3 regions of the Erwinia sp. 2186 genome follow, and region 3 is predicted to be linked to each of the others. Evidence: predicted binding sites of a transcription regulator. Region 3 holds the regulator's gene; each other region holds the start of a gene.
The links. The regulator Fur, encoded in region 3, represses iron uptake genes when iron is present. The targets are predictions, from matches to a motif close to ATAATAATGAGAACNACTATCAA.
Positions count from the first base shown of each region.

Region 1 (4,502 bases), 1.4 Mb from region 3:
ATGTGACGCCGTTTGCAGAGTTTGAAACCGATTATTTAAAAGCGGCATGGATATTGCTGCAAGAATCCGGCCAAGGTTGAAAGTGACCGATTTCCCTGGGCTGTATGGGGGTTTAGTACAGGTGCAACCGGTTAAAATGTGATCCAGTGCAACCTGTTAAAACTCCGCCTGTGACGAAGGGTGAAATTGCTGTAACTGCTGTGTTAAATCGTTTGTGCGTCAAAGCGGTTTACGGCAGGATACCCCGCGCTGAGCCAGGGAGGTAGCGCCGCGACGTTCCAGCGGTGACTACGGATAGCTCCAGTGGTTGTGCATAAACAATTATAAGTGGAGAACCTGAATGACTCTGAGTACACCAATGATGGTGACCTTTTGTGTTTATATCCTCGGCATGGTGCTGATAGGTTTTATTGCATACCGGTCTACAAAAAACTTCGATGATTACATCCTCGGCGGTCGCAGTCTGGGTAGCGTGGTCACCGCGCTGTCGGCGGGCGCATCGGATATGAGCGGCTGGCTGTTGATGGGGTTGCCGGGTGCCATTTTCCTGTCGGGCATCTCAGAAAGCTGGATTGCCATCGGCCTGACCATCGGCGCCTACCTTAACTGGAAAATTGTCGCGGGCCGTCTGCGCGTGCAGACCGAGCATCACGATAACGCCTTAACCCTGCCAGACTTCTTCTCCAGTCGCTTCGAGGACAAAAGCAAAATGCTGCGGGTGATCTCAGCGCTGGTGATCCTGGTGTTCTTCACTATCTATTGTGCTTCTGGCGTGGTTGCCGGTGCGCGACTGTTCGAAAGCACCTTCGGCATGAGTTATGAAACCGCGCTGTGGGCCGGTGCTGCGGCCACCATCATCTATACCTTCGTTGGCGGCTTCCTCGCCGTCAGCTGGACCGATACCGTACAGGCCAGCCTGATGTTCTTCGCGCTGATCCTGACGCCGGTGATGGTGATTTTCGCCGTCGGCGGTCTGAGCGATTCGCTTAAGGTGATTGAAGCGAAGAGTATCGAAAACCTCGATATGCTGAAGAACTTGAACTTTGTCGCGGTGATTTCGCTGCTGGGTTGGGGACTGGGCTACTTCGGGCAACCGCATATTCTGGCGCGCTTTATGGCGGCCGATTCCCACCGCTCAATCCGCAGTGCACGCCGCATCGGCATGATCTGGATGATCCTGTGTCTGGGTGGGGCGGTTGCAGTGGGCTTCTTCGGCATCGCGTATTTCCAGAACCATCCGGAGCAGGCCGTGGGCGTATCTGAAAACGGCGAGCGCATCTTTATTGAGCTGGCGCGTATTCTGTTTAACCCGTGGATTGCCGGTATCCTGCTCTCCGCTATCCTGGCGGCGGTGATGTCGACCCTGAGCTGTCAGCTGCTGGTGTGTTCAAGCGCACTGACGGAAGATTTGTACAAAAACTTCCTGCGCAAAAACGCCACTCAGCGTGAGCTGGTGTGGGTAGGGCGTTTGATGGTTCTGCTGGTGGCGGTGATCGCCATTGCGCTGGCCTCGAACCCGGAGAACCGCGTGTTAGGACTGGTAAGCTACGCCTGGGCGGGCTTCGGTGCGGCGTTTGGTCCGGTGGTGCTGTTGTCGCTGATTTGGAAGCGTATGACCCGTAACGGCGCGCTGGCAGGCATGATTATCGGTGCGGCAACCGTACTGATCTGGAAACAGTACGGCTGGCTGGATCTGTATGAAATCATCCCTGGCTTCCTGTTCGCCAGCCTGGCAATTTGGATCGTCAGCCTGATGGGCCGCGAGCCAAGCGCTGCGGCACAGCAACGTTTCGAAGCAGCAGAAATCGAATACAACACCAAATAAGTCAGCGTTTACCACCGGGCGTCGCACTGACGCCCGGTCGGTTGACTGCCGTTGACTCTTCGCACGCCCCGTTTGTATCCGCTACAGCACCGCCGCGCCCCTTCTCGCAGATTGCGAAAATACCCACGATGCCTCTTGTTTTTTCGTTGCCGATAATGATAATCGATATCGTTTTGATTTACGTTTCTTTACCGCAACTGAAATTCTTTCACACTCGAGGGTGTAGGCATGTTTGTTCCATTTCTCATCATGTTACGCGAAGGCCTGGAAGCCGCGCTGATTGTCAGCCTGATCGCCAGTTACCTGAAGCGTACCCATCGCAGTGAATGGTTTGGCGCAATGTGGGTGGGCGTGTTTGTTGCCGCCGCACTCTGCCTTGGCGTTGGCTACTTTATCAACGAAACCACCGGCGAATTCCCGCAGAAAGAGCAGGAGCTGTTTGAAGGGATCGTGGCCGTGGTGGCCGTGTGTATCCTGACCTACATGGTGTTCTGGATGCGCAAAGTGTCCCGCAACGTGAAGGCCCAACTGGAAGATGCCGTGGACAATGCGTTGCAGAAGGGCAAAAGCAGCGGCTGGGCGCTGATTATGATGGTGTTCCTGGCGGTTGCCCGTGAAGGCCTCGAATCGGTGTTTTTCCTGCTCGCGGCGTTCCAGCAGGATGTGGGCATTGGTCCACCGTTGGGCGCCATACTGGGCCTGGCGACCGCGATTATCCTCGGCATGCTGATCTACTGGGGCGGCGTGCGTCTTAACCTGGCGACCTTCTTCAAGTGGACCAGCCTGTTTATCCTGTTTGTGGCCGCCGGTCTGGCCGCCGGTGCAATCCGCGCCTTCCACGAAGCCGGACTGTGGAATCATTTCCAGGACATCGCCTTTGATATGAGTAATACGCTCTCCACCAGCACCCTTATCGGTACGCTGCTGGAAGGGATGTTGGGCTACCAGGAAACGCCAAGCGTCAGCGAAGTGGCGGTCTGGTTTATCTATTTAGTTCCTGCGCTGCTGCTGTTCTTTATGCCAGTGCGTCCACAGGCTACGGCAGTGCGTACCACACGCTAAGCCTTTGTCCGCGCCTGTTTTGCAGGCGCGTAACTTTTTCACAGGGATTTACTATGACTCTTCGTTTTCGCCAGCACGCGCTGAATGCTGCGCTCGTGACTTTGCTGACCGGTTCTGCCGCTGCGATGGCCGCTGATATTCCGCAGGTTAAAATCAGCGTGAATGACAAACAGTGTGATCCAATGAACGTCACGGTGAACGCGGGTAAAACCCAGTTCATCATCCAGAACAACAGCCAGAAAGGGCTGGAGTGGGAGATCCTGAAGGGGGTGATGGTGGTCGAAGAGCGTGAAAATATCGCGCCTGGCTTTACCCAGAAGCTGACGGCGAATCTGGAAGCCGGTGAATATGACCTGACCTGCGGCCTGTTAAGCAACCCGAAAGGCAAGCTGATCGTCAAGGGCACTAATGCGCCTTCTGACGGAAAGCCGGACGTGATGCAGTTGGTCGGACCGATTGCTGAATACAAAACCTACGTCACCAAAGAAGTGGTGGAACTGGTTGCCGGCACCAAAGCCTTTACCGATGCGGTGAAAGCGGGCGATATCGAAAAAGCCAAAGCGCTGTACGCACCAACCCGCCGTCATTACGAGCGCATCGAACCGATTGCCGAACTGTTCTCTGACCTGGATGGCAGCATCGACGCCCGTGAAGACGATTTCGAGAAGAAAGCGGAAGATCCTAAGTTCACCGGTTTCCACCGCATCGAGAAAGCACTGTGGGGCGATAAGAGCACCAAAGGCATGGAGTCCTTTGCGACTCAGCTGAACACCGACGTGTTGGATCTGCAGAAGCGCATTGACGAGCTGGCCTTCCCGCCAAGCAAAGTAGTTGGCGGTGCGGCGGGTCTGATTGAAGAAGTGGCCTCCAGCAAAATCTCCGGCGAAGAAGATCGTTACAGCCGCACTGACCTGTGGGATTTCCAGGCTAACGTTGACGGCGCGCAGAAAATTGTTAACCTGCTCCGTCCAATGCTGCAGAAGGCCGATGCGCCTCTGCTGGCGAAAATCGATGCGAACTTCAAGAAAGTGGACGGCATCTTGTCAAAATACCGGACCAAAGACGGTTACGAATCTTATGACAAGCTGACTGACGCTGACCGCAATGCAATGAAAGGCCCGATCACCACACTGGCGGAAGACCTTGCTAAGCTGCGCGGAACGCTGGGACTGGATTAATCGTAAATGGCAAAATCTGTGGATGACGCGGCACTGCCGTCGCGTCGTCGTTTATTAAAAGGCATGGGCATCCTTGGGGGTGCCTTTGCTGTAAGTGGTGGCTGTCCGGTGCATGCGGCACCGGATGATAAATCCTTCTCGCCAGGCGCCTTGTCGCCTTCAGCAAGACAGGAGGCACAGCCGTTTTATGGCCTGCATCAGGCGGGCGTAACCACACCTCAACAGGCTGCGATGATGATCGTAGCCTTTGACGTTTTGGCGACCGACAAAGCGGATTTGCAACGGTTGTTCCGCTTGCTCAACGATCGCATTGCCTTCCTGACCAAAGGCGGCAAAGCGCCGCTGGTGACCAATCCACGCTTACCGCCAATGGATTCCGGCATTCTGGGAGATGATATTTACCCGGATAATCTGACCATTACGGTGTCGGTGGGGCA
Region 1 covers NZ_CM173824.1:2,002,973-2,007,474, forward strand. The annotation lists gene putP (sodium/proline symporter PutP) at 341-1,825, shown strand; gene efeU (iron uptake transporter permease EfeU) at 2,054-2,887, shown strand; gene efeO (iron uptake system protein EfeO) at 2,941-4,065, shown strand; gene efeB (iron uptake transporter deferrochelatase/peroxidase subunit) at 4,072-4,502, shown strand, end outside.
Region 1: the regulator Fur is predicted to act here: its motif matches at 1,981-2,003, upstream of efeU (iron uptake transporter permease EfeU).

Region 2 (4,502 bases), 2.0 Mb from region 3:
TTTCCCGGTGTAATTAACGGCGCGAGCCGCTAAAACAGCGATCATCGGACGGATGCGTTTGCCTCCACCACTGATGATGTAGTAACCCAACTGATTAATGAGGGAGACCTCAGAGTTCAGCTGTTCGAGGATAGTTGCGTTGACGTCCGCCATATCTTGCGCGGTGAGTTCGTTTATCTGTTCTAAGTTCATCAGTCTGTTCAGCTATTGCTCAGTATGCTGCTATGATAAGCGTCTTTACCCGTGCCTGCGGCAGGTTATGTATTACAGATTGTACTGGAAAATCAGCGCAACGAAACAATTGCATTCGCTTAGCGTTTTTTTTCTGCAATACCCCGCATCAGGCACTTGTCATTATCCTGGAAGTTGCGTAGAATTCGCGCCCTATTGTGAATATTTATAGCGCAGCCTGAAACTAAGACGGCAAGCGCGAAAGCGGAGTTTATATGTACGCGGTTTTCCAAAGTGGTGGTAAACAACACCGAGTAAGCGAAGGTCAGACCGTTCGCCTGGAAAAGCTGGACATCGCAACCGGCGAAACGATTGAATTCGACCAGGTTCTGATGATTGCCAACGGTGAAGATGTGTCAATTGGCGCGCCTTTAGTTTCAGGTGGCTTGATCAAGGCAGAAATTATTGCTCATGGTCGCGGCGACAAGATCAAGATTGTTAAGTTCCGTCGTCGTAAGCATTACCGTAAGCAGCAGGGTCACCGTCAGTGGTTTACTGACGTGAAGATCACTGGCATCAGCGCGTAAGAGGAGATCTGACAAATGGCACACAAGAAAGCTGGCGGCTCCACTCGAAATGGTCGCGATTCCAATGCAAAACGCCTCGGCGTTAAGCGTTTCGGCGGCGAATCTGTTCTGGCAGGTAGCATCATCGTTCGTCAGCGTGGAACCAAATTCCATGCGGGCACCAACGTAGGCTGCGGCCGTGACCACACTCTGTTTGCAACTGCAAACGGCAAGGTCCAGTTCGAAGTGAAAGGCCCGAACAACCGTAAATACATCAGCATCGTTGCTGAGTAAGGTTTTCGTGCCTGAAAGCGGTACCTGATACCGCTTTCAGCAGCGAATCTAAAAGCCCCGCTATGATTGCGGGGCTTTTTACATTCTGCGTTCTGCCCCGGCGTAATTACGTCTGAGGGTTCACAGCAAAGGTCACTTTTGCTGTACACTTTATATTCAGCTGCACGATGTCTTGAGGCGGATCCCCTTTCTGGAATCGACGTGAAGACAGCTTTTGCGGCGCCAGAAACCCAGTTTCCGTCACCAGGCACACCAGCTTGCTACGGCGGATCACTCCCGGACACGCGTCACCTTGCCAGCGTCGGGCGAATGATTTACGGAGAAGTAACATGAAGTTTGTTGATGAAGCGACGATACTCGTCGCTGCGGGCGATGGCGGCAATGGCTGCGTCAGCTTCCGTCGTGAGAAATATATCCCAAGAGGCGGTCCGGACGGCGGCGACGGTGGTGACGGCGGCGATGTCTACATGCAGGCCGATGAAAACCTCAATACCCTGATTGACTACCGTTTCGAAAAATCTTTCCGTTCAGAGCGTGGCCAGAATGGTCAGAGCCGTGATTGTACCGGCAAACGTGGTCAGGACATTATTATTAAAGTGCCGGTCGGCACCCGTATCATCGATCAGGGCACTGGCGAGACGCTGGGCGACATGATGACGCATGGTCAGATCCAGATGGTCGCGAAAGGCGGCTGGCATGGTCTGGGCAACTCCCGCTTCAAATCCTCCGTAAACCGTTCTCCTCGTCAGAAAACGATGGGGACCAAGGGTGAAGTGCGTGATATTCAGCTGGAACTGATGCTGCTGGCTGACGTGGGTATGCTTGGCTTGCCGAATGCCGGTAAATCAACCTTTATCCGTGCGGTGTCCGCCGCGAAACCAAAAGTGGCTGACTATCCGTTTACCACGCTGGTACCAAGCCTCGGCGTGGTTCGTATGGACACTGAACAGAGCTTTGTGATCGCCGATATCCCGGGTCTGATCGAAGGGGCATCTGATGGCGCGGGTCTGGGTATTCGCTTCCTTAAGCACCTTGAGCGCTGCCGTGTGCTGTTACACACCATCGATCTGGCGCCAATTGATGAATCCGATCCGATTGAGAATGCCCGCATCATCCTCGGTGAGTTGGAAAAATACAGCGAGAAGCTCTTCAACAAACCGCGCTGGTTAGTGTTCAACAAAGTTGACCTGCTGGACGAAGAAGAAGCGGAATCTCGTGCTAAAGCGATTGCTGATGCGCTGGGCTGGACAGATAAATACTATCTGATCTCTGCTGCCAACCGTACTGGCGTAACGCCATTGTGCTGGGATGTGATGTCCTTTATCAACGCCAATCCAAAAGAAGTGGAAGAAGCACAGAAGCAGCCTGAGAAAGTCGAGTTCATGTGGGATGACTATCATCGCCAGCAACTCGAAGAAGCTGAAGCAGAATCTGCTGTTGAAGTGGAAGACGACGACTGGGATGACGACTGGGATGAAGAGGACGACGAAGGCGTCGAAATCATCTACAAGCGTTAATCCAACAAAAGGACACCCCGGTGTCCTTTTTTTATGTCTGCAGCTCGGGCAATTAAGTCTTTTAAATGGTAAAGATAATTATTATCATCTTTGCCATCCTTCGATTTGCCATGTTTTGACATCGGCGCTTTGCCAACGAGCCTGATAATGACCTCTGCCTTCCTCACGCGTTACCCGCTACTGTTCAGCCTGCTTTTGATCCCCTTTCTCGCCCAGGCTGATGCCCGTCCTGACTGGCCGCGCCATCTTTCAACCTCAAAGGGGGAAGTTGTGCTTAAGCAGCCGCCGCGACGTATTGTTTCAACCAGCGTGACGCTTACTGGTTCATTACTGGCGATTGAAGCCCCGGTTATTGCCAGCGGGGTAACTCAGCCTGGAAAACGGCTTGCCGATGATCGGGGGTTCTTTCGTCAATGGGGCGATATTGCCAGCGCCCGCGGGGTAAAACCGTTACCCACAGGGGAAGCCAGTCTGGAAGCCATCGCCGCGCAGGATCCAGATTTGATCGTGGTCAGCGCAACGGGAAAAGACTCAGCTGTCACGCTGTATGACCGCCTTTCGCTGATTGCACCCACGCTGGTGATTAATTACGACCAGCAGAGCTGGCAGCAAACAGAGCGACAACTTGCAAAAGCCACCGGAAAGGAGAGCGAAGCGGAGGCTTCTATTCAGTCATTTGCCAGACGAGTCGCTGCCGTCAAAGCGGCAATAGTATTGCCACCGCAGCCCGTCTCTGCACTGGTGTTCAATCCACAAAGTCAGGCCGCTAATCTCTGGACCCGCGACTCTGCGCAGGGGCAATTGCTGGAATCATTGGGGTTTACCCTGGCCACGGTGCCCGCTGAACTGGCTCAGGCGCAACGGAGGTTGCAACGCAAAGACATTATCCCACTCAGTGGCGAGAGCCTGGTGACGGGGATCAATGGGCAATCTGTATTGATGTTCGCCGCCGATCAATCTGGCAAAGTGGCACTGCTGTCTGCGCCTTTACTGGCGGCGTCGCCTGCCGTTCAGCATCAGAAGGTCTATACGCTGGGGAATGACAGCTTCCGCCTTGACTACTACAGTGCAAACCATCTTTTAACGCGACTTAGGGATCTCTTCGCTGCTCACTGAGTCGGACCATAACCACTTAAGTCCGTCCGTGATCCCTCCGCGCCAGCAGAGGGCATCATGACCGCCGTCAATCTCCCGAAAGCGGACATCAAGGCCAGCATCGACCAGCAGGGGATATAACTGCCGGTTCGAATCAAGAATGATTTTCTCATGCCAGCCTGCATCCAGTGCAATGCGTTGCCCGGGCATTCCGGCAATTCCCTTTACAACCTGTTGTATCAACAACCCTGTCGCTTGCTCAGGTTGGTGATCCCGGCGTGGCCACCAAAAAGATCCTGACTGACTAAGCGCACAGCCAAAGCGTTCAGGCCAGTTCAGCACCGCATACACCGCCGCGAGGCCACCAAAACTCTGTCCAACAACAACGGTATTTTTTGCTTGCCCGGAAAACGCGATTTTCCGCCGCAGTTCGGGTAACAATTCCTGTTGAATGGCCTGCCAGAAGAGCGGATTACAGGGGAGCTCTGCGGCTCTCAGCGAGTTATCCACCGAATCGATAAATATGTATACCGCTTCAGGCAGGTCTCCGCTGCGTGTCAGCGTTGCCAATGGCGCTGCAACAGGTTGACTCTTTAGCCAAAATTTCCCGTCAAGCAGGATCACCAGTGGACGATGAAGGGGATTTTCTTCGCCGGTGGCCAGTATCGCCACGTCTCGGGTATTACCCAGTAACACGCTCTCCCAGCTCAAGTTCAGGGTTTCAAGCCGATTATCCTCAGTCTGCCACTCGGGTTGCGCTGGTGCTGCAGGCATATGCAGCGGAGACACCCAGTGACCACGTCCGTTTTGCCAGCCCGCCAGCGGATTGTAACGATCGGGTTGTGCCAGTGGGAATTTC
Region 2 covers NZ_CM173824.1:561,076-565,577, forward strand. The annotation lists gene ispB (octaprenyl diphosphate synthase) at 1-192, opposite strand, end outside; gene rplU (50S ribosomal protein L21) at 447-758, shown strand; gene rpmA (50S ribosomal protein L27) at 774-1,031, shown strand; gene cgtA (Obg family GTPase CgtA) at 1,361-2,548, shown strand; gene fepB (Fe2+-enterobactin ABC transporter substrate-binding protein) at 2,696-3,664, shown strand; gene fes (enterochelin esterase) at 3,629-4,502, opposite strand, start outside.
Region 2: the regulator Fur is predicted to act here: its motif matches at 2,614-2,636, upstream of fepB (Fe2+-enterobactin ABC transporter substrate-binding protein).

Region 3 (4,502 bases):
TGCCGCAGCGCTGATGCGTGAAACGATAGAAGAAGAAGGCGTGATTCAGTTTCTGCTGAAATCCTTCCAGCAAGGGGAATGGCGGTTTAACGTGCCGGTGCTGTGGCAGTGCTACGATCGGATTATTGGCTGGCAGCCGGTTCCGGCCTGGGAGCATCCCGCGCTGTTTATTCGCGGCGAACGTTCGCCCTACCTGGCCGATGAATATCGTGACGCCCTGCTGGCGCAGTTCCCCAAAGCCCGTGCGCATGTGGTCAACGGTGCCGGTCACTGGGTCCATGCCGAGAAACCTGATGCTGTTTTGCGCGCAATACGCCGTTTTTTTGCGCTGTAAAAACAATTATATCCTGAGATGGCTAAATCATTGTCGTCATGACTTTCGCTGGGGTATGATGGCGCGCTAAAAATTTGTCGCTGCACGAATTTCAGCCGACATCAGGCCTGAACCATCAGAACTCCAGCCTTTCAGTATCACGATTCTATGGCAAAAGAAAACACGGACCGCACCACGATCGATCTGTTCGCAGATGACCGTCGCCCGGGACGACCAAAAACCAATCCGCTGACGCGTGATGAGCAGCTGCGTATCAACAAACGCAACCAGCTTAAGCGCGATAAAGTGCGCGGGCTGAAGCGCGTTGAACTGAAAATGAACAGTGACGCGGTTGATGCTCTGAACCAGCTTGCCGAGCAGCGTAATATGAGCCGCAGCGAGCTGATTGAAGAAATGGTCATGGCGCAGTTGGCCGATCAGGACCGCTGAACAGGCGCTTTCAGCACCCCCCGGTGAAGCACAAAGCGACAAAAGCAGGCGGATTACTCATTTATCCCCCTGTAGCTGTCTGCTATCATTGCCGGTATCTGTAATAAGCAGCCTTTACCCTATCAATACGTTTCAAGAGGTTAGTAAGTCATGGCAATCGTAGGCATTTTCTTTGGCAGCGATACGGGCAATACAGAAAACATTGCAAAAGTGATCCAGAAGCAGCTCGGTAAAGAGGTGGCTGAAGTTCATGATATCGCTAAAAGCAGCAAAGAAGACCTTGAAGCCTTTGATATTCTGCTGCTCGGTATCCCAACCTGGTACTACGGCGAAGCGCAGTGCGACTGGGATGATTTCTTCCCGACGTTGGAAGAAATTGATTTCAACGGCAAGCTCGTTGCGCTGTTCGGCTGTGGCGATCAGGAAGATTACGCTGAGTACTTCTGTGACGCGATGGGCACCATCCGCGACATTATCGAGCCTAAAGGCGCGGTGATCGTCGGTCACTGGCCAACTGAAGGCTACCATTTTGAAGCCTCGAAAGGGCTGGCGGATGATAAGCACTTCCTCGGTCTGGCTATTGACGAAGATCGTCAGCCAGAACTCACCAGTGAGCGCACCGAGCAGTGGGTCAAACAGATTTATGACGAGCTCCAGCTGAAAGAAATCCTGGAAGCGTAATCAGACCGGCCTGATTGGGAGGTATCTCACATCAGGCCAGTGGTTTTTCCTATAGAAGTAATAGACACATTTTTGTAACTTTCATCTGCAAATCTGTAAAATATCGCCATCGGTCACCCGCTTTCTCAGCGCCTTTCGCTCTAATAGCGACTATGATGAGGCAGAGCGAAATGTCAGCCCAACCGCTTGCTCTCACGGACGTAACGACTCTTCTCCTTACCTCCCTTGATTGAGATGCATCGCCAGTGGTGTTCATTTCGAAATATCAGTTCTATAATGAGACGTTTGGCTTTTCGCGACGACCGATGTTCAGGGCTTTTCAGCCACAAAGTGACTAGCAAAGTAACAGGACAATATCCGCATGACTGACAATAACACCGCATTAAAGAAGGCCGGCCTGAAAGTCACGCTTCCACGACTTAAAATTCTGGAAGTACTTCAGGAACCTGAGGGCCATCACGTCAGTGCGGAAGACTTGTACAAGCGTCTGATTGACATGGGCGAAGAGATTGGTCTGGCGACGGTTTACCGCGTTCTTAACCAATTTGATGATGCCGGGATCGTTACCCGTCATAATTTCGAAGGTGGTAAATCCGTTTTCGAACTGACTCAGCAGCATCACCACGATCATCTGATTTGCCTGGATTGTGGCAAGGTGATCGAGTTCCGTGATGAAAACATCGAAGCTCGCCAGCGTGATATCGCCACGCGCCACGGCATCAAACTCAGTAACCACAGCCTGTACCTTTACGGTCACTGCTCAACCGGTGACTGCCGTGAAGATGAGACGCTGCACGACAAGTAATCTACACTAACAGCAAAAAACCGGTGATCCTTCACCGGTTTTTTTTTGCCTGTCGCCCCGTTACAGCGCTTCCGTCCGGCTGACGCGCAGACCATCAGGACTGCGCGTACGCAGCAATACCTTACCGGCCACCGCCGGCGGTTGATCCGCCTGCCAATGCTGCCAGGTTGTCCCCTCGTCCAGGCTGTACTCAACGGTTAAGCCAGGTAGCTCGGTATTGACCACCAGCTTACCGTCCTGCACCACCCCACCGGGCACCGGCAAGCGATAGGCAATGCCGGCTTTATCCAGTTTTGCCAATTCACGTTGCCCCAGAAGGTTGGCAAACCGCTGCCAGTCCTTCAGCTGAGCCTGCTGGTCTACCAGGCGGGTTTTGCCGCCGGTATACTCTTTGCCGGCTTTATAATCCTGCTCCCAGGCTGCGCGGTGCCAGGCGCGTTCCGCCACGGACAAAATGCGCGGGAAAAGCTTGTACTCCACCTGCGCGTCGGTACGGGTGGTTTCACTCCACAGTTGAGCGGAGATGCCGTGAGCGCCAGGCCAGGGCTTGTCAGATTTAGCCGTGAAAGGTTTGCCGTCGCGATCGACGGAAGTCTCGGCGTTTTGTGGCAAGTTATCCGGCGCGAAGTGGAAAATTTTCCGTTCATCGGTAAAGCGCGTTCCCCAGTAGTATCCCCGCTCCAGCGGATTCACCTCGGCAGGAAAATCGAGATACAGGTAATCCGGATTGGAGACGATCACTTCATAACCTTTGCCTGCCCAGTCATTGGCAGAATCAAAACCGCCCCAAAACAGTGTGTCCCAGAAGTTGACCGCAACCCTGTCCGTTGCAAAGGCTTTGGCATTTTTAGCGTCTTTAATACCATCCTGCCAGGCCTGCATTTTGCCGATACCGTGTGCCTTAACCTGCTTGCTGACGTTAAGGGCAAAGTCGCTCGGCAGATGATCCAGGTCTTCGATCTTTCCTTCTTCAATCATCGTCTGGCAGACCTGGGATTTTGCCCACGGCTTATCTTGCTGGCTTAAGTCCAGTAAACCGGTGCCTTCAACGGGTGTGTTCTTATCCGAATAGCCGGATCCTAAGCGAATGTTTTTGGCTTCATCTCCGCCGAAATGCCAGGTCTTCAGCGGCTGTCCGGCAGCTTTATGCATCGCCTGGATTTCACCTATCACCTTGTCGGTAAAGCGTAACGAGGAGCTCAGGCACGGATTGAGATAGCTGGTGCGATCGTAAAGCTGCACGGAGGTGGTGTTGGAATTGTCGCTGGGATCGAGCAGGCGGAATTCATTGGCTTCTTTTTCCTTACCGGCATTGAACAAGCGATCGTAACGCGCTTCCATCGAGATTACCGCTGCCCGGGCGTGGGCCGGCATATCGATTTCCGGGATGACCTGAATACCGCGCGCATCAGCATACTTCACAATATCGATATACTGCTGACGGCTGAAATGACCGCTGCCACTGTTATCACTGTTTGGTCCCGATCCTAACTGTGGCAGCAAACAGCGCTTCTCTTCGAGATCGTGACAACGCTTGCTGCCAATCTCCGTTAACTCCGGCAGGCCTGGAATTTCAATACGCCAGCCTTCATCGTCGGTCAGATGGAAATGGAAAACGTTGAGTTTCCACGCCGCCATCTGGTCCAGCAAGCGCAGTACCACCTCTTTGCTGTGGAAGTTGCGCGCCACATCAAGGAACACCGCACGGTATTGGAAACGCGGCGCATCGCTGGCCTTTAACGTCGCCACGTTCAGGCTGCCATCGGCCGGGATCAGCGACAGGATCGACTGTAAACCGTAGAACACGCCGCTCTGGTCATAACCCACCACTTCAGCCTTGTCCTTGCCAATATTCAGCGTGTATCCCCCCGGAACGGCCAGCTTTTTATCGAACGCTTTTTGGCTCACCCGAGTGGTAATCGGGTATCCATTGGGCTGCGCTTTGATTCCCATCAACGCAAAACGCTGCTGTATGGCTTCGGCTTTCTCTGCCGACAGGCTTGCCAGTTCCAGCGTCACCCCAGCAGAGAGATCCGCGTCATCAGAGAACACCGAAACCTTCAACGGGGTGGGAAGGATTTGCCCACGTAAAGTGGACGCGGCCATCGGGGCGACATCGCTGTTTTTAGTAAAGCGGCCCTGGGCATCCATCAACAGGTTCTTATCATCTGCGATGCGCTTCCACTGAGCGCCAAAAGGCTCCACAAAATCGGTCAGTATCTCGGTATCCGTGCTGACGAGGATTTTCGGCGT
Region 3 covers NZ_CM173824.1:3,445,142-3,449,643, forward strand. The annotation lists gene ybfF (esterase) at 1-334, shown strand, start outside; gene ybfE (LexA regulated protein) at 482-763, shown strand; gene fldA (flavodoxin FldA) at 914-1,444, shown strand; gene fur (ferric iron uptake transcriptional regulator) at 1,806-2,249, shown strand; gene ACXKZG_RS16020 (beta-N-acetylhexosaminidase) at 2,310-4,502, opposite strand, start outside.